DNA from 4 places in the Marinobacter sp. THAF197a genome. Region 3 is predicted to be linked to each of the others. Evidence: predicted binding sites of a transcription regulator. Region 3 holds the regulator's gene; each other region holds the start of a gene.
The links. Region 3 encodes FliA, which starts transcription of late flagellar genes. Its sites were predicted from a motif close to CTAAAGTTTNNNNNNNNNNNGCCGNTAA; they were not measured.

Region 1 (4,181 bases), 1.3 Mb from region 3:
GGATATACCATTTACCGTAAAGTCGATGGACGCCTCCTCATTCGCTGTAAAAAAGTCTGCGAGTGATCCTCCCGTAGACTCAAAAGACTGAGCGAAGGTGCTAGCTGGCGTGTCGTTGTCAGTTAGGTCAATGGCGACTTGCACGGTCTCCCCTGATTCGTTTGTGAAGATAAGGGTATCGTTCGCAGTGTCTCCGGTCACCGTAAGTCCCGGGAATGGCGTAGTGAGTTGTGCTTGTATCTCTGCCGCCAGGTCCTCAATGTCATTTCCGACGGCACCAGTGTAAGCAATAGGGACGGTTGTGCCGTCGATAATTAGGTCCCCGCTCACGTTTGTCTCGTAATCAAGACCGAGGGCATTTGTTTCTACTGGAGGGAATGGGACAAGTTGTGAGCTGAAGTTCGTTGTTTTGCCAACTGTCGCACCCAGCTGGCTACCCCGCGAATCCAGTCCGCTAACTCCTATTGTTTCGCCGGTGTTTGCGCCAACTTGAAAAGTTTGAGTTCCAAACGTCCCATCCAGCACCTTCAACCCGTTAAAGGAAGTCTGGCTGGCAATCCGGTTGATTTCCTCAATCCGCTGCTGCACTTCCTGGTTCAGTGCCTGTCGGTCAGAAATACTGTTCGTCGCATTAGCCGACTGAACCGCCAGTTCCCGAATCCGCTGCAGGTTATTGGTAATCTCGTCCATCGCGCCTTCCGCCGTCTGCGCCAGGGAGATGCCGTCGTTGGCATTCCGCTGGGCCTGGTTCAGGCCGGCGATCTGGGATTGGAAGCGCTCGGAAATGGCAAGGCCAGCGGCGTCGTCTTTGGCAGAGTTAATCCGCAGGCCAGAAGACAACCGTTGCAGTGCCACGTTTGCATCGCCCTGCGAAGCATTCAGATTGCGCTGAGCATTCAGCGACGCAATGTTGGTGTTAATGACCTGAGGCATATCTATTCTCCTGCTCAGAGGTGCCGGTAGCCTGGTGCCCACTGAGAGGGGAACCCTTACCGGCGGAAATTCGTTAAATTGCCGTTTTGCCGGATACCAAGCGAAGGGTGTGCCAGTTTTAAGAAAGTGGCGTTATATTGCTGTTTTAATTGATGGTTTTTAGATCAGGTTTCGAGCAGGGTATTGTACGCTGCCGGAAAGTTGGCGTGGGGGATGGGAAAAGGGTTGCCGGTTTTGTGGAGTTGCGTTGGTACATTTCACTCCACCAAATGTCCTGGGGTCTGGCCCCAAAGGTACATGGGGCTCTGTTATCGGGCTATGATAGAGTCTACGCGTTCTCGTGACCGGGTAGAGCATCATGGCAGAGACCCCCATTCCAGATATCTTCAAAGAACACGCCGGCGACCTTGCAGAACTCTGTAGGCGTCATCATGTCAGCCGCATTGCGGTTTTTGGCTCGGCCACAACGGATCGTTTCCGGGAGGAAAGTGATTTGGATTTTCTTGTGTCTTTTGAAACAGACCTGTCAGCTCGACAAACAGCCGCTGCTTTCTTTGATTTGAAACTTGAGTTGGAGGCACTTTTCAATCGGCCCGTTGACCTGATCACCAAGGCCTCTTTAACAAATCCGTGTTTTCGGCAATCCGTGTTGGCTGTTCAGAGAGAGCTATATGCGGCTTGAATCCATAAGGCGATCTATTGCTGCTAGGGAGATAACGTGCTTCAAGTTCTAATCGGTTCGGGAATAGCATTTATATCTGCTGTCTGTGGGTGGTTTATCAGTCATCGCTGGCAGCAGAGGAATTATCGGCTGGCGGTGGACGCAGATAGGGGGCGCCTGAATCAGAGTGTCGAGAAGTGGGCCACAGAGGTTGTCGACGTGATGAATCGCATGCATGCCCATTTTGAACATTCGAGTCACCAAGAAGCGATTGAAAGATCGAGGGAGCTGGTTCTTTCTCTTTCGATTCTCGTTGATCAGGGACGGCTCTATTTCCCTAACGTAATGAGGGGAGTCTACGGAGAGGAAAAACAACAATCGAGGCAGGGCTATCGCAGTGCTTTGCTCGACCCACTGGTTGCAGCAATCGAGGTGTCTCGGGGCGTTCAGCCTGAGTTTGACTTGCCCGACACCAAGAAAAAATATGGCAGTAACCGAAATTCGAAGGCTTTGCGTTTATACCTTAACGCCTTTTTGTCGTTGGTTGAGCGTGTGCTACTTGTGGAGGTATCTCATCAGAAGCTTGTTGCCAGATTAACCGAAGTAGGTGATCGCGAGGAAGCGAAGCAATTGAAGCGTCTTCTATGTCCAGAGCCTGGCAGTGGGCCGGTACCCCCAGGGCATAAGTACTGGTTGGGGCAAGAAAGCGGTCCTCAAATTCCGAGCGAGAGTGTGATTTTCAAGTGACGGTTAGCTGGTGGCAGCTGTCGAATTCGATTTTTTACATTCCTTTACAAAATCGTTGAAATTTTTTCTAAAGCAACCGGGTAGGGTGCCGTTAAGTGGAGTAACAGGGCGGCGCTCCCAACTGAGAACCGGGCGCCAGACCTTTTCCATGAAATAACGACATCTGTCGAAGGAGAAGCAATATGGCTCTCGGTATTAACACTAACGTCGCTTCACTGAACGCCCAGAACCAGCTGAGCAAGTCTCAGGGCATGAACGACCAGGCTCTGCAGCGTTTGTCTTCTGGTCTGCGTATTAACTCTGCGAAAGATGATGCGGCTGGCCTGGCGATTTCTACTCGTTTCCAGTCTCAGATCTCTGGTCTGAACGTGGCTACTCGTAATGCCAATGACGGCATTTCCCTGGCGCAAACGGCTGAGGGCGCCTTGAACGAGATTACTAACAACTTGCAGCGGATTCGGGAACTAGCGGTCCAGTCTGCTAACGCTACTAATAGTGATTCAGACAGAGCTGCCTTGAACGATGAGGTTCAGCAGCGCCTTGAAGAAATCGACCGTATCTCGTCCCAGACTGCGTTCAACGGGTTGCGTGTGCTCGACGGCTCTTTTGGACAGCAAGACTTCCAAGTAGGCGCTAATGCTGGGGAAACCATCGGTATTAACCTTACCCAAGGTACCCGGGCTTCCCAGATCGGTTCCATCGCTCAGGCGGAATTGAACATTGATGGTGAAGCCCTGGCTGACAACCAGAACTTTACTCTGCGTGTTGGTGCAGGCGAGATTCAAACCCTTGAGATAGGTGAGGATAGCAGTGCCGCGAGTATTGCTGATGCTATTCGGTCGTCCGTCGACGGGGTGTCAAGTGTGACAGCCGAAAACTCCCAGACAATTGATTGGGCAGGCGACGTAACGCTTACTACAGCGAATAGTGGTGTTGATACGCAGAGTTATAGCATCACAATTGGCGCTGGTGGTGAGTCGGTGGAGCTCGCCTTTGCCAGCCCAGCAGCGGACGGCTCGACAACTATCACTGCGGCAATGGTCAGAGACGAAATTAACAGCAATTCGATCCTTGGATCTGTTGGTATTTCTGCTTCGCTTGACGGTGGTAACTTGGTCATTCAGCAGGCTAGCGGCGAAAACTTTACCCTGCAGGAAGCATCCGGTTCGACCGGCGCCGCCACTGATCCTGATCTGGCCGCAGTAGGCCTGAACGATGCGGCCTCGGCTGGCTTCACTGCCGAGACAACCTTTGCTGGTACCGTTAGCTTTACCGCTGAAAACAGCGTTACGGTCGCGGGTGCTGATGTTGCATCGGTAGGTGGTGAAAACTCATTCAATGCTGAGGGATTCATCCGGGATATCGATATCAGTAACGTCCCGGGTGCAAACGAGGCAATTGCTCGGGTTGACGCAGCTCTGACCTCCGTCAACAGCCTGCGCGGCGAACTCGGTGCGATCCAAAACCGCTTCGAGTCCACGATTGCGAACTTGGCAACGTCTGTAGAGAACCTCAGCGCATCCAACAGCCGTATCCTGGACGCTGACTTCGCGGCGGAAACCGCCAACCTGGCTAAATCCCAGGTACTGCAGCAGGCCGGTATCTCCGTCCTGGCTCAGGCGAACGCCCGTCCGCAGCAGGTTCTGTCCCTCCTGCAGTAAGGGGCATAGCGGTAACGGCCGGAACCCTCGGGTTCCGGCCTTCCGCCGTTGAAGGATAGCGAGGTAAAGCTATGAATGACGTTAACCTGAACAGCCCGGACCTGAAACTGGTGCGCTCTGGCGCCCAGGCTCCGGCCAAGGCAATGTCGTCATCTCAGGCCGAGGGCCGGAACGCCCCT
Region 2 (4,181 bases), 1.1 Mb from region 3:
GAGTTGCTGTATCAAAGGTGGAGAAGGGGTGGAACGGGTTGCGTTTGATGTCGGCCCGCAAGGCAGCCGCAAATACAAAGTTGTGGTCAAAGGTGGCGTTGTGGCCGACCAGTACCGCGCGCTTGCAGTCGTGGGCTTTCACCGCTTTTCGGATCGGGGAGAAGATTTCGCTCAGGCCTTCCCGCTCAGGAACTGCCTCACGTTCCGGGTTCCAGGGGTCGATGCCGGTGAAGTCCAGGGCAGACTGCTCCAGGTTGGCGCCTTCGAAGGGGTCAATCTGCTGTACGTGGGTTTCCCCCCGGCGCAGCAAGCCATCGTCGTCCATGGTCAGTATGACGGCGGCAATTTCCAGCAGGGCGTCCCGCTCCGGATTGAAACCGGCGGTTTCAACATCGACAACCACAGGCAGGAAGCCACGGAAGCGTTGGGACATAGGATGTGGCGGCTTGTTTTCTTCTGACACTCGAACTCCGATGTTCGTGTTATGAATGAATGATGAGTTACGCCATGCGCCAGTGAACGGTTTCACCGGCCTTCAAGGGTACGATGTTACCGTCGGCCAACGGCAGTTGCTCTGGCATGGTCCAGGGCTCACGTACCAGGGTAATGGTGTCGGTGTTTCGTGGCAGGCCGTAAAAGTCGGCGCCGTTGAAACTGGCAAAGGCTTCCAGTTTGTCGAGAATGCCGAGTTCCTCAAAGACGTCTGCGTACAGGCCAATGGCGCCGTAGGCAGAATAGCAACCGGCGCAGCCGCAGGCGGCTTCCTTTTTGTCGCGGGCGTGGGGTGCGGAATCTGTGCCCAGGAAGAAGCGAGGATCGCCGCTGGCAACCGCTTCGCGCAGCGCCAGCTGATGCTTGTTCCGTTTCAGGATCGGCAGGCAATACAGATGAGGGCGGATACCTCCCACCAGCATATGGTTCCGGTTGTACATCAGGTGCTGTGGCGTCACGGTGGCGGCCAGGTTGCCGCCGGTATGGGCGCGCACAAACTCGGCGGAATCCGCCGTGGTGATGTGCTCCAGCACCACTTTCAGGGTTGGGAAGGCCTCGATGGTTGGGCTCAGGACCCGATCAAGAAACACTTTTTCCCGGTCGAAGATATCAATGTCGGCGTCCGTCACTTCGCCGTGAACCAGAAGCAGCATGCCGCACTCAGCCATGGCTTCAAGAACCGGGTAAATATTGCGGATATCGGTAACACCGGACTCGGAATTGGTGGTGGCGCCCGCGGGGTAGAGTTTGGCAGCGACAACGCCGGCGGCCTTGGCTTCCCGAATGGTTTCGGGGGTCATACTTTCGGTCAGGTACAGCGTCATCAGCGGTTCAAAGCCGGTGCCGCCCGCAGCTGCCCGGATACGCTCACGATAAGCCATGGCTGCGGCCGCATCGGTTACCGGTGGCACCAGATTCGGCATGATGATCGCCCGGCCAAAGCAGGCGGCGGTGGCCGGCACCACGCTGTTCAGTACAGCACCGTCGCGCACGTGCAGGTGCCAGTCGTCGGGGCGGGTGATGGTGAGTGTTCTGGTCATGATGGTATCCGCAAAGCAGCCAAAAAATTTTGCGGATTATATCAGAAGGCGGATGGGAATGTTTTTGCTAATCCAGCCCCTTTGTGGCTCAAGTAATCATTTTGAACGCCGTTAAACAGTCATGTTGGAAACAGACCCGGTTTTCGAGGCGCTCTCACAATGACTTATTCGCTTCGCCATTTACTTCATCAAAAGCTGACAGCTGCAGGCGTGTCGGCTTTGCTTGCTGTGGCAGCTACGCCTGTTTTGGCGACAAGCTACGGTGCCGGCATTGAGAACAGCCAGTGGTACCTGTCGGAATCTGTGTTTGAGTGTTCCCTGGTACACGAGGTACCGGGATACGGCAGGGCGGTTTTCCGCCATCGGGCCGGCGAAGCGTTGAGTTTCTATCTGGAATCCGAGATCCCGGTGATGCGCCCCGGTCGCGGCCAGCTAGTGGTGGAAGCGCCAGCCTGGCGTCCTGGCGTGGCGCCCCGGGCCATCGGCTCGGTAACGGTCTCTGACCAGCCCAGGGCGGTCACGGTCAGCAGTCGTGAGGCAACGCTGATGACTCAGGGCTTGTTGCAGGGGATGCGCCCGACCGTCACACGAGCTGCCCGTTATGATGACCGGCCCGTGCGGGTCCAACTTTCCAACGTTAATTTCTCAGGCCCGTACTCGGGCTACCGGGAGTGCGTATCCAGCCTGCTGCCGGTGAACTACGACCAGATTCGTCGTTCCCGAGTGCCGTTTGTCAGCGGCAGTACCAGCCTGTCTGATACCGACAGGCAGCTGCTGGATAACATCGTGACCTACGTAATGGCGGATTCCACCGTTGAGCGGATATTTGTGGACGGCCATTCAGACAGTGTTGGCAGCCGCATCGATAACCGGGCGCTGTCCGAAGAGCGGGCGAATGTGGTGGCGGACTATCTGCGATCCCGCGGTATCGATGATGACCTTCTGATTGTGCGTGGGCACGGTGACCAGTTCCCGGTTTCCCGCCGGCACGCGGATAATCGCCGTACCACTATTCGCTTGCAACGGCAGGGCGAGCGCCCCGAGTTACAGCAGGCGAACGGCCCGGGTATGGATTTCTCAGGCTGAATGGAGCGGGACTTCTCAGTAAACCGTGCTGAGCAGGTCCAGGTGGGCGGTGACGCTTTCGGCCAGCGCTTTCAGGTGATATCCCCCCTCCAGAGTTGACACAATCCGGTCGTTTGCGTGGTCATGGGCCACGCTGATCAGCATTTCCGTCAACCAGCGATAGTCGTCCACTTCCAGATTCAGTTCTGCCATCGGGTCGAGTTTATGGCCGTCAAAACCGGCGGAAATCAGTACCAGCTGCGGGCGGAAATCCTGCAATTTCTTAAGCCACGCTGCTTCCACCGCTTTACGGTAGTCCAGAGCCGAGCAGTTGGCCTCGATCGGCGCATTGATAATGTTGTCCGCCTGGCGATGCACATGGGAGTGTGGATAGAAAGGGTGCTGGAAGCTGGAGCACATCAGGATGCGTTCGTCTCCGCTAACGATGTCCACGGTGCCGTTGCCCTGATGCACATCGAAATCAACGATCGCAACCCGTTCCAGGTGGTGGAAGGTGAGGGCGCGCATGGCTGCCAGTGCCACGTTGTTATAGAAGCAGAACCCCATGGATTTGGAGCGCTCGGCATGGTGCCCGGGTGGGCGGGCGCAGACAAACGCGTTGGTCACCTGACTACTCATTACCATATCGACCGCCTGGATATTGCCGCCGGCGGCCAGTCGGGCGGCGCGCAGGGTATCCGGCATCATGGCGGTGTCCGGATCGGTAAACACCCGGCCCCGGGTAGGCTGCATCATATCTAGCTGTTGAAGGTAAGTCTCGGGGTGCACCGTTAACAGCTGGTCACGGGTAATTTCTTCCGGTCGAACCCAGTCCAGATCCCGTTCCAGGTGAGTGTCTGCCAGATACGCGAGGATGGTGGAGATTCGCTCAGGGCATTCCGGGTGCTCCGGGCCCATATTGTGCTTCATGCAGTCATCGTGGGAGAAAAATGCCGTGGTCATACGTCTAGCCTGAACCCGAATATGCTTATTTTTCAGGCCATGTTATCAGGGAAAACCGAAGTTTGTCGTATTTCTTTGGTCTAATGGTTGTGATACCGGATTTACATCAGGAAATACCCATCTAAGATAAGTTATACATTGATAAGTATCCTGTTTTATTGAGATTCTTATCCATATCTTCGTCGCCCATGGTCAGGGAGAGTCACCTTGAGTACCCGCTATCTGGAAAGCCTGTTCAATCCTGAATCCATTGCTGTGATTGGTGCTTCCGAACGGGCCGAGAACCTCGGTGGTATGGTACTCCGGAACCTGCTGGGTGGCGGCTATCCAGGCCGCCTGGTGGTGGTCAACCAGACCGACTACGACAACGTGCACGGGGTTCCTTGCGTCAAGAAGGTCTCGAAACTGGATTTTAGCCCGGATCTGGCCATTATCTGTACGCCACCGGATACTGTGCCGAAAATGATTCGAAAGCTCGGCGAATGTGGTGTGCGTACTGCCATTGTGATGACCGGCGGTATGTCACGTACCCACAGTAAAACCGGGCAGCCGTTGATGTATTCGGTGCGGGACGCGGCCCGGGAAACCGGCATTCGGGTATTGGGGCCCAATACCATCGGC
Region 3 (4,181 bases):
GAACCCGGCACCGCCCTTGACCGTGTGGAAACCACGGAAGATGGCGTTGAGCAGGTTGCTGTCATCCGGATGCTGCTCAAGATCTACCAGCTGCTCGGACAGCTTTTCGAGAATCTCGCCGGCCTCAACCAGGAAGTCCTGCAGGATCTCTTCGTCGGCATCAAACGCCATGCGTCACCCTCTATAATCGTTCAGAAACCGAGACTGGATAACAGGTCATCAACGTCGTCCTGCCCCGAAACTACATCATCACGCTCCTCAGCCTTGATCTGAGGCCCTACCCCTTTTTCGGCCGATTCTTCTTTTTCTTCAATCTGGTGCACGGTGCCGGTGAGCTGGTCCACGTGGCTGGCCATCACCACCAGGCCAAGCAGGTTCTCTTCGACTTCTTTCACAAGGGCCGTGACTTTCTGGATAACCTGCCCGGTAAGATCCTGGAAGTCCTGGGCCAGAAGGATTTCAGACAGATTGCTGTACAGGGTATCGGAATCTGTGGCCAGGCCCGCAAAGAAGCGATCAATGCGGCCGTACAGTTCCCGGAATTCTGCCGGCTCCATTTCCCGACGGCGCAACCGCTGCCATTCGTCTCGCAGGGCGGTCGCTTCGTCGCGCATGGTGTGCGCCACCGGCATGCTTTCTTCGACCAGGTCCATGGTGCGATTGGCCGCCTGGCTGGTCATCTGGACAACGTAGGCCAGCCGATCCGAGGCATCGGACATCTTGGACAAGGCTTCTTTCTGCTCGGCACTGCGGGCGTCTATCTGAAAATTCCGGATAGCCTCGTGCAGGCTCCGGGTCAACCGCCCCACTTCCCGATAGAGGCTCTGGTCGCGAACTTCACTTAGCTCGTTGATCACCGACATTGCCCGGGCGTAGTTACCGGAACTGATACATTCGGCCAACTCCGAACTCTGCTGCTGGAGCTTTTCGGTTACCTCCGGGTCGAGGCCCTGATGGTTCTCGTTCTTGTCAGTCATGACAGCCATCCGACCTCTGGTTACTGGATTCGCTCGAAGATCTTCTCAATCTTTTCCTTGAGAACGGCAGCGGTAAAGGGTTTGACGACGTACCCGTTAACGCCGGCCTGGGCCGCCGCCACAATCTGGTCACGCTTGGCCTCCGCAGTTACCATCAGCACCGGCAGGTTCTTCAGGTTCTCGTCTGCCCGCACCGCCTTGAGCAGATCAAAACCCGACATGCCTGGCATGTTCCAGTCGGTCACCAGGAAGTCGTACTTGCCGCTCCTGAGCATGGGCAAGGCAGTGTTGCCATCGTCCGCTTCATCCGTATTGGTGAAGCCAAGATCGCGCAGCAGATTCTTGATGATTCGCCGCATTGTGGAAAAGTCATCCACAATGAGAATTTTCATGTTTTTGTCCAATGGGACCTCCAGTCAGTAACACCCGGATTTCATTAAGCCTTTTGAAAGTCTAGCAGGCCGCTGCTTTAACCGCTTATTGTGTGTTGTTTGGCCGCGTTGTAAAGCGCCGGTTACCAAAATCTACACAGTTACGCGCCGCGCGGTCAGCGCCGGCCCGGTTTATTCTGGCTCGTCTTCCCGCCAATCGGACAACCGTCCCCTGAGACGAAGGGCCGCCTGGCTATGAATCTGGCTGACCCGGCTCTCGCTGACGCCAAGCACCGCGCCAATTTCCTTCAGGTTGAGCTCTTCCTGGTAGTAGAGGCTCAACACCAGCTTTTCTCGCTCAGGAAGCTCCTCAATTGCCTCTGCCAGGCTTTTCTGGAATGCATTTGATGCAATGCCATCCAGGGGATTATCGCTGGCCTCTGTTTCTTCTATCGGCAGCTCCCCGGATTCATTGAGCTCATCAAGGCTAAAAAGTCGGCCACTGTTGGCGTCTGCCAGGGAGGCATGATATTCCGACAGGTCAATGCCCAGCTCTTCGGCAACATCAACATCCTGGGCCTCGCGCCCGGTGCGGTCTTCAACCGTCTTGATGGCTGCCGCGATACGGCGGGCATTGCGGTGAACGGAGCGGGGAACCCAGTCGCCCTTGCGGATTTCATCCACCATGGCACCGCGGATACGAATACCTGCGTAGGTTTCAAAGGTGGCACCCTTGCCGGTGGAATAGCGTTGCGCAGCTTCCAGCAGGCCGATCATGCCCGCCTGCATAAGATCTTCAAGCTGAACCGAGGCCGGCAAACGGGCCATCAAGTGTAGGGCGATTTTCTTGACCAGCGGCGCATGCTCCTCAATCAGCTGAGAGGGACCTTTTGCGCCAGCCTGATGGTAGATTCCCAGGTTTTTCGCCAATGTCATGTATCCGGTTTTCTTATAGGACTGGATTCAGATCAGACTTCGACGAGCCGCTCCACGAAAAACTCCAGATGCCCTCTTGGCGATGATGGCAGCGGCCAGCTGTCCACTTTCTCTGCCAGGGCACGGATCGCCAGCGACGCCTTGGCCCGTGGATAGGCATCCAGAACGGCCCGCTGCCGCTGAACGGCTTTTTTGACGGCTTCGTCGTAAGGCACGATACCTACATATTGTAGTGCTACATCAAGGAAACGCTCGGTGACACGGGTCAGTTTTTCATACAGATGCCGACCTTCCTGCTCATTTCGCACCTGATTCGCCAGAATACGGAAACGGTTGGTACCGTAGTCGCGATTCATCAGCTTGATCAGGGCATAGGCGTCGGTAATCGAGGTAGGCTCATCGCACACCACCAGCAGCAATTCCTGGGAGGCCCGCAGGAAACTGACGACGGACTCGGAAATACCGGCTGCGGTGTCAACAATCAGCACATCAATCTGGTCACCCAGCTCGCTGAAGGCGTTGATCAGCCCCGCATGTTCCATCGGGCTCAACTGGGTCATACGCTGGGTGCCGGACGATGCGGGAACAATCTTGATACCACCCGGGCCGTTGACCAGAACGTCCTTGAGGTCGCACTCGCCACTGAGCACATCCTGCAGATTGCGATTGGCGGTAATGCCCAACAGCACGTCGATATTGGCAAGGCCAAGGTCCGCATCCAGCAACACCACCCGCCGGCCTTTCTGGGCCAGCGCGATACCGAGGTTGACGGACACATTACTCTTGCCGACACCGCCCTTGCCGCCGGTAACCGCAATCACCTGAACCGGATGTGGTCTGCTCATACTGTTATCAGTCTCTTACTGCGTTCTTGTGTGGGCACAAACGGCAGCGCACCGGCTGTACCACCGGGCCTCAGGCCCCTTCTGCAACGGCCTGGCCGTGCTGCATTGTTTTCAGGCGTTCTACGCCCAACCGCACCAGAGGAATGGCCTCGGCCCAGTGCAGGTCTTCGGGAATCTTCTGGCCATCGGTATACCACGCCACTGGCAGGCCGGTTTCCATGACAAAGCCCAAAGACTCACCCAGTGTCAGCGCTTCGTCAATCTTGGTCATGACGCAGCCTGCAAGGTTTGCCATCTTATAGCAATGCCACACGGATTTCATGATGCGCGGCTGGCTGGTGGCAGACACGACCAGATGGGTACGGATATTGTGATCGCTCCGGGCCAACTCCGCCAGCTGTTCCTGATAACCGCGATCCGAGCTGGTCAGCCCGGCGGTATCAATCAGAACCAGGTGCCGATCTGACAATTCGTCCAGAATGTCATCCAGGGAATGACTCTCGTCCACAACCCGGACCGGCACATTGAGAATACGGCCAAACACGAATAGCTGTTCATGGGCTGCCACCCGGTAGCGATCGGTGGTGACCAACGCCAGGGAATCCGGCCCATGCTCCAGTACATATTGGGCTGCCAGCTTGCCAATGGTGGTGGTCTTCCCAGACCCGGTTGGCCCCACCAGCGCATAGACGCCGCCGGCCTCAAGCCAGTCTTCCCGAGCGGTACGTACGCCGGTGGCCAGCATCTTCAGGGATTGCTTCCAACCGTCTTCCAACCTGCCGGCACGATGCTGACGGGACAGAGAGGTTGCCAGCTCCGCGCCCAGACCAAATTCCTGCAGCCGCTCGGCAAGCCTCTGCTGAACTGCATTGGATGCCGCGACTGCAGGCTTCTCGGGTACCGAGGTACGGCCGCTGACCATCTCTCTCAGGGAGTTGATTTCCGCTCTCATGCTCGCCAACTCATCCGAGTAGCCCGCCGCTGGCCGGCCACCTGCATTGCCCACCGAGGTCGACCCCCCGGCCAACTCACCTGACCAGTCGGCAGCCGGC
Region 4 (4,181 bases), 1.2 Mb from region 3:
ACACTTTTGGCAAAGCCACCTTCACATCCGCTTCTAGGCCCAGTGCTGGTCGCCGCGGTGATTGCGGTGACTTGAACGGACGGTTGTGGAGTAGTTATGAAAGTTCAGAACGCAATTGAAGCAAAACTTAGAGACGGTTTTGCCGCGCAGCTGTTGGCGGTGGAGAACGAGAGCCATATGCATTCGGTGCCGCCGAATTCGGAAACCCATTTCAAGGTGACACTGGTGTCGCCGGATTTTGCCGGTCAGATGAAAGTTAAGCGGCATCAGGCCATTTATAAAGTGTTGGCGGAAGAGCTGGCGGGGCCTGTGCATGCTTTGGCGTTGCATTTGTATACGCCGGAGGAGTGGGCGGCCAGTGGTCAGGCGGCGCCGGATTCGCCTGGTTGTATGGGTGGGTCGAAGGGCGATGACGCCATGGCTGCGAAATTGGGACAGGGAGTGAATTCATGAGTCAGTTTTTCCAGATCCATCCTGAGAATCCGCAGAAGCGGTTGATCAACCAGGCGGTTGATATTCTTCGCAAGGGTGGGGTGATTGTGTATCCCACGGATTCCGGGTATGCGCTGGGTTGTCACCTGGGTGACAAGCAGGCAGCGGATCGTATCAAGCGTATCCGGAAGCTGGATGACAAGCATAACTTTACGCTTGTGTGCCGGGATTTGTCGGATATTGGTGTGTACGCCAAGGTGGATAACACGCAGTACCGTTTGCTGAAGACGTTCACACCGGGGCCGTATACGTTCATTCTGCCAGCCACCAGTGAGGTGCCGCGCCGGTTGTTGCATCCCAAGCGTCGGTCTATTGGCGTGCGGGTGCCGGATAACGAGATTGTGCGGGAGCTGCTGGGCGAGTTGGGCGAGCCGATCATGAGCAGTACCCTGATTCTGCCCGATGAAACTGAGCCGATGACCGATCCCTATGAAATCCGGGATGTTCTGGAACACGAGCTGGATTTGATCATTGATGGCGGGTTCTGCGGTATGGAAGCGACTACCGTGGTGAACTTCCTCGGGGATGCCCCGGAGGTTACGCGGGTGGGTAAAGGTGATCCCGCTCCGTTTCAGGTTTAACGGTCAAAGACCCATGCCACCCGGGTATCAGGCCCGGGTGTTCAGGTTGAAGGCGTAGCGTTGTGCGCTGTTACCAAAGTCGGGTTGGCCGCTGTTGGCATTGCGTTTCAGGCTGTCGTAACGGTGGATGACATCCTGTAATCCGTTGAACTGCTGGTTGTCGCTGAGCAGTGAATCCAGCAGGGAGTTGTTCACGCCGTAGGCCTGATTGAGCTTCAGGGCGTTATCCATAAAGTGTAGTGTCGGTTCGCTGACGCTCAGCCGACTGAAGGCTTCCCGGAAGCCCCGGTTGTTGTTCAGGTCCATCTCAATTCTTTCGCGAAGCTCTTCTGGCAGCTTCCCCTCAACTACCGCATCGCCGTTCTCGCCTTTTCCCACGCTCAGGGCCGTTGCCGGGTGCAGGTTGTACTCGGCAAGTTTGTGCCGGAGGGTTTCACGAACAAAGGAGAGATCCTGCGCAACGGTCTGTTTGTACTGGCCGAGTGGGAGTTTGCGAGCTTTCAGGCTGCCGGGGTCCAGTTCTGACTGCCCGGACGGGGTAAAGCGGTCATCACCCGGGTTACCGGCGGCTTCGGGTTGCTTCGTGGCAGCGGGTTTCTCGCCATCGGGCTTGGCTGCGGGTGCCTGGCGGCTGTCCATGGCTTGCTGAAAGCGTGTGCTGGCTTGTATCAGGGATGTCAGCAAAGACATGGTGCATTTCCTCCTCGGCGGTAAATAACTGCCGGAAATTCGATTATGGGGTGTGTTTGTGAGTAATAAGCAGGTTTTGGGCCAGGTTGTTCTTGAGGTTTCGCAGTCTGTACTTGCGTGGAAATGTAAAACTTTGCAACGAGTGTCATAGGGATGGCATCGGGCTGATCTGGGTCATATAAAAATTGATGTATGTCTATAAAGTTATGCCCGAAACTGCCGTCATAACAGATGGTTGTTCAGTTGATCTTCCGCTGCCGGGGTACCATGAAAAAACAACACTCGATCCGCTTTTTGCTGCTGTCGGCTCTGGCCGTGGCGTTTTCCATCATTCTTGCGTTCACCGTTGTTTACAGCGCCCAGTCGCAGCGCGCGCATCTTGAGGAGTTCAGCCACAAATATGTAGACGGGCTGGCAAAATCCTACTTTGACGGGCTCAACACCATGATGGTGACAGGCACCATCAACAATCGGGATGTACTGCGTGATCGGGCCAAGGCATCCGAGGATGTTCTGGACATCCGGGTGGTGCGCAGTGATCAGTTGAACGCGATGTACGGCGCGGGTAATGCGGAGGAGCGGCGTCGCGAACCTGAGGATATGCGGGCACTGCGTGGCGAGCGGGTGGAGCTTTACTCGGCAAATGACCAGGGCCGGGTTTATACCCTGATTGAGCCGGTTATTGCCCAGGCAGACTATCAGGGGGTGAATTGCCTTGGCTGCCATCAGGCCCAGGAGGGCGAGATTCTCGGTGCCATCCGGGTGGATTATTCCCTGGCCCAAAGCGACGCCCGCCTGCAGCAGCAGTTGCTGGTGGGTGGTGGTGTTCAGGTGGTCATTTTTGTGGTGATTTTCTTCCTGACCGCGCTGGTTCTGGGGCGGCTGGTGTTCTCCCGGTTGCGCAGGCTCCATGACCGGATGGATGAAATCTCCAGGAACTCAGACCTCTCCATTGAACTGGAGGTTACACGCAACGATGAAATCGGTTCACTGTCCAGGGCCTTTAACCGAATGGTGGCGAAGATTCGGGAAAGCATGAATACGGTCATGGACAATGCTGCCCAGGTTGAATCAGCGGCACGGACCATTGCCGGCAAGGCGGAAACCACGGAACGCGAGGTTCTCGCTCAACGGGACAACACCGACCAGGTGGCCAGTGCCACCACGGAAATGGCGGCGTCTGCGGTGCAGGTGCGGGAGAACGCGGTCAATACTGCTCGCAAATCTGCAGACACAGCAAAGGCAGCGGAGACCGGTGAACAGCTGGCCCACAACGCCGTGACAGGTATCGAAACCCTCAATACCGAGGTGCAGAACGGTGCTCACCGAATCGAGCAACTGGACCAGCGTACCACCGAGATGGCAACCCGGCTGGAGTTGATTTCCGAGATTGCAGACCAAACCAACCTGCTGGCCCTGAACGCCGCCATCGAAGCCGCCCGTGCCGGTGAACAGGGCCGTGGATTTGCGGTGGTAGCTGATGAAGTGCGTGCACTGGCGTCGCGTACCCAGGCGTCCACAGAGGAGATTCGCCACACCATTGACGGCCTGAAGAAAGAGGTGGTGGATTGCGTGGGCACCATGCGCCATGCCTCCGAACTGGCCCAGCATCAGGTGGAATCAATTCTGAAAGTGGAAACGGAATTGCAGACCATCGCTGCGGCGGTGCGCGAAATCACCGGCCTGAATGAAGAAATGGAAAGTGCGGCCAACGAGCAGAGCGATGTGTCGGAATCCATCAATCACAACGTGATTGAAATCAGCCGTTCGGCGGAGCAGACCTCCAGCGACGCCCAGGAAACCGCCCGCATTGCCGGTGACCTCCTGGCCATGGCCGAAACCCTGCGTAAGACCATCGAGCAGTTCCGGTTGTCGCAACAATGATTCCGGCCGCGGGCACCGGGGCGCTCAGCCCCGGTGATCGGATACAAACGGATTAGTGGCTCGTTCCTGGCCGAAGGTGGACATGGGGCCGTGGCCGCAGATGAAGTTCACGTCATCCCCCAGGGGGAACAGCTTTTCCCGGATGGAATGAATCAGGGTGTTGTAGTCGCCTTTCGGGAAATCCGTTCGGCCGATAGAGCCATTGAACAGCACGTCACCCACCTGGGCCAGTCTTGAGCCGCGATGGAAGAACACCACATGGCCAGGGGTGTGGCCTGGGGTATGCAGTACTTCCAGGGTTTCATTACCCACCGTTACCGTGTCGCCGTCTTCCAGCCAGCGATCAGGCGTGAACACTTCCGGCGCCGGGAACCCGAACATTTGCGCCTGCATGGCCAGGCCCTGAATCCAGAAGTTGTCGTCCTTATGGGGCCCCTCAATCGGCAACCCGGCCGACTTGGCCAGCTCCGCTGTACCGCCGGCGTGGTCGATGTGGGCGTGGGTAAGCAGGATCTTCTCCAAAGTGACGCCCTC

Region 1: the regulator FliA is predicted to act here: its motif matches at 2,409-2,436, upstream of FIV08_RS12585 (flagellin).
Region 2: the regulator FliA is predicted to act here: its motif matches at 1,620-1,647, upstream of FIV08_RS11925 (flagellar protein MotY).
Region 4: the regulator FliA is predicted to act here: its motif matches at 1,962-1,989, upstream of FIV08_RS12270 (methyl-accepting chemotaxis protein).

The regions. Positions count from the first base shown of each region.
Region 1 covers NZ_CP045324.1:2,708,394-2,712,574, reverse strand. The annotation lists gene FIV08_RS12600 (flagellin) at 1-933, opposite strand, end outside; gene FIV08_RS12595 (nucleotidyltransferase family protein) at 1,292-1,615, shown strand; gene FIV08_RS12590 (hypothetical protein) at 1,652-2,341, shown strand; gene FIV08_RS12585 (flagellin) at 2,524-4,002, shown strand; gene FIV08_RS12580 (flagellar protein FlaG) at 4,074-4,181, shown strand, end outside.
Region 2 covers NZ_CP045324.1:2,564,930-2,569,110, reverse strand. The annotation lists gene rnt (ribonuclease T) at 1-463, opposite strand, end outside; gene pyrC (dihydroorotase) at 501-1,532, opposite strand; gene FIV08_RS11925 (flagellar protein MotY) at 1,692-2,618, shown strand; gene FIV08_RS11920 (histone deacetylase family protein) at 2,634-3,560, opposite strand; gene FIV08_RS11915 (GNAT family N-acetyltransferase) at 3,768-4,181, shown strand, end outside.
Region 3 covers NZ_CP045324.1:1,450,023-1,454,203, reverse strand. The annotation lists gene FIV08_RS06710 (chemotaxis protein CheA) at 1-171, opposite strand, end outside; gene FIV08_RS06705 (protein phosphatase CheZ) at 192-977, opposite strand; gene cheY (chemotaxis response regulator CheY) at 998-1,381, opposite strand; gene FIV08_RS06695 (RNA polymerase sigma factor FliA) at 1,541-2,284, opposite strand; gene FIV08_RS06690 (MinD/ParA family protein) at 2,317-3,129, opposite strand; gene flhF (flagellar biosynthesis protein FlhF) at 3,200-4,181, opposite strand, start outside.
Region 4 covers NZ_CP045324.1:2,633,222-2,637,402, reverse strand. The annotation lists gene FIV08_RS12285 (BolA family protein) at 97-453, shown strand; gene FIV08_RS12280 (L-threonylcarbamoyladenylate synthase) at 450-1,073, shown strand; gene FIV08_RS12275 (hypothetical protein) at 1,101-1,763, opposite strand; gene FIV08_RS12270 (methyl-accepting chemotaxis protein) at 2,031-3,647, shown strand; gene FIV08_RS12265 (MBL fold metallo-hydrolase) at 3,672-4,181, opposite strand, start outside.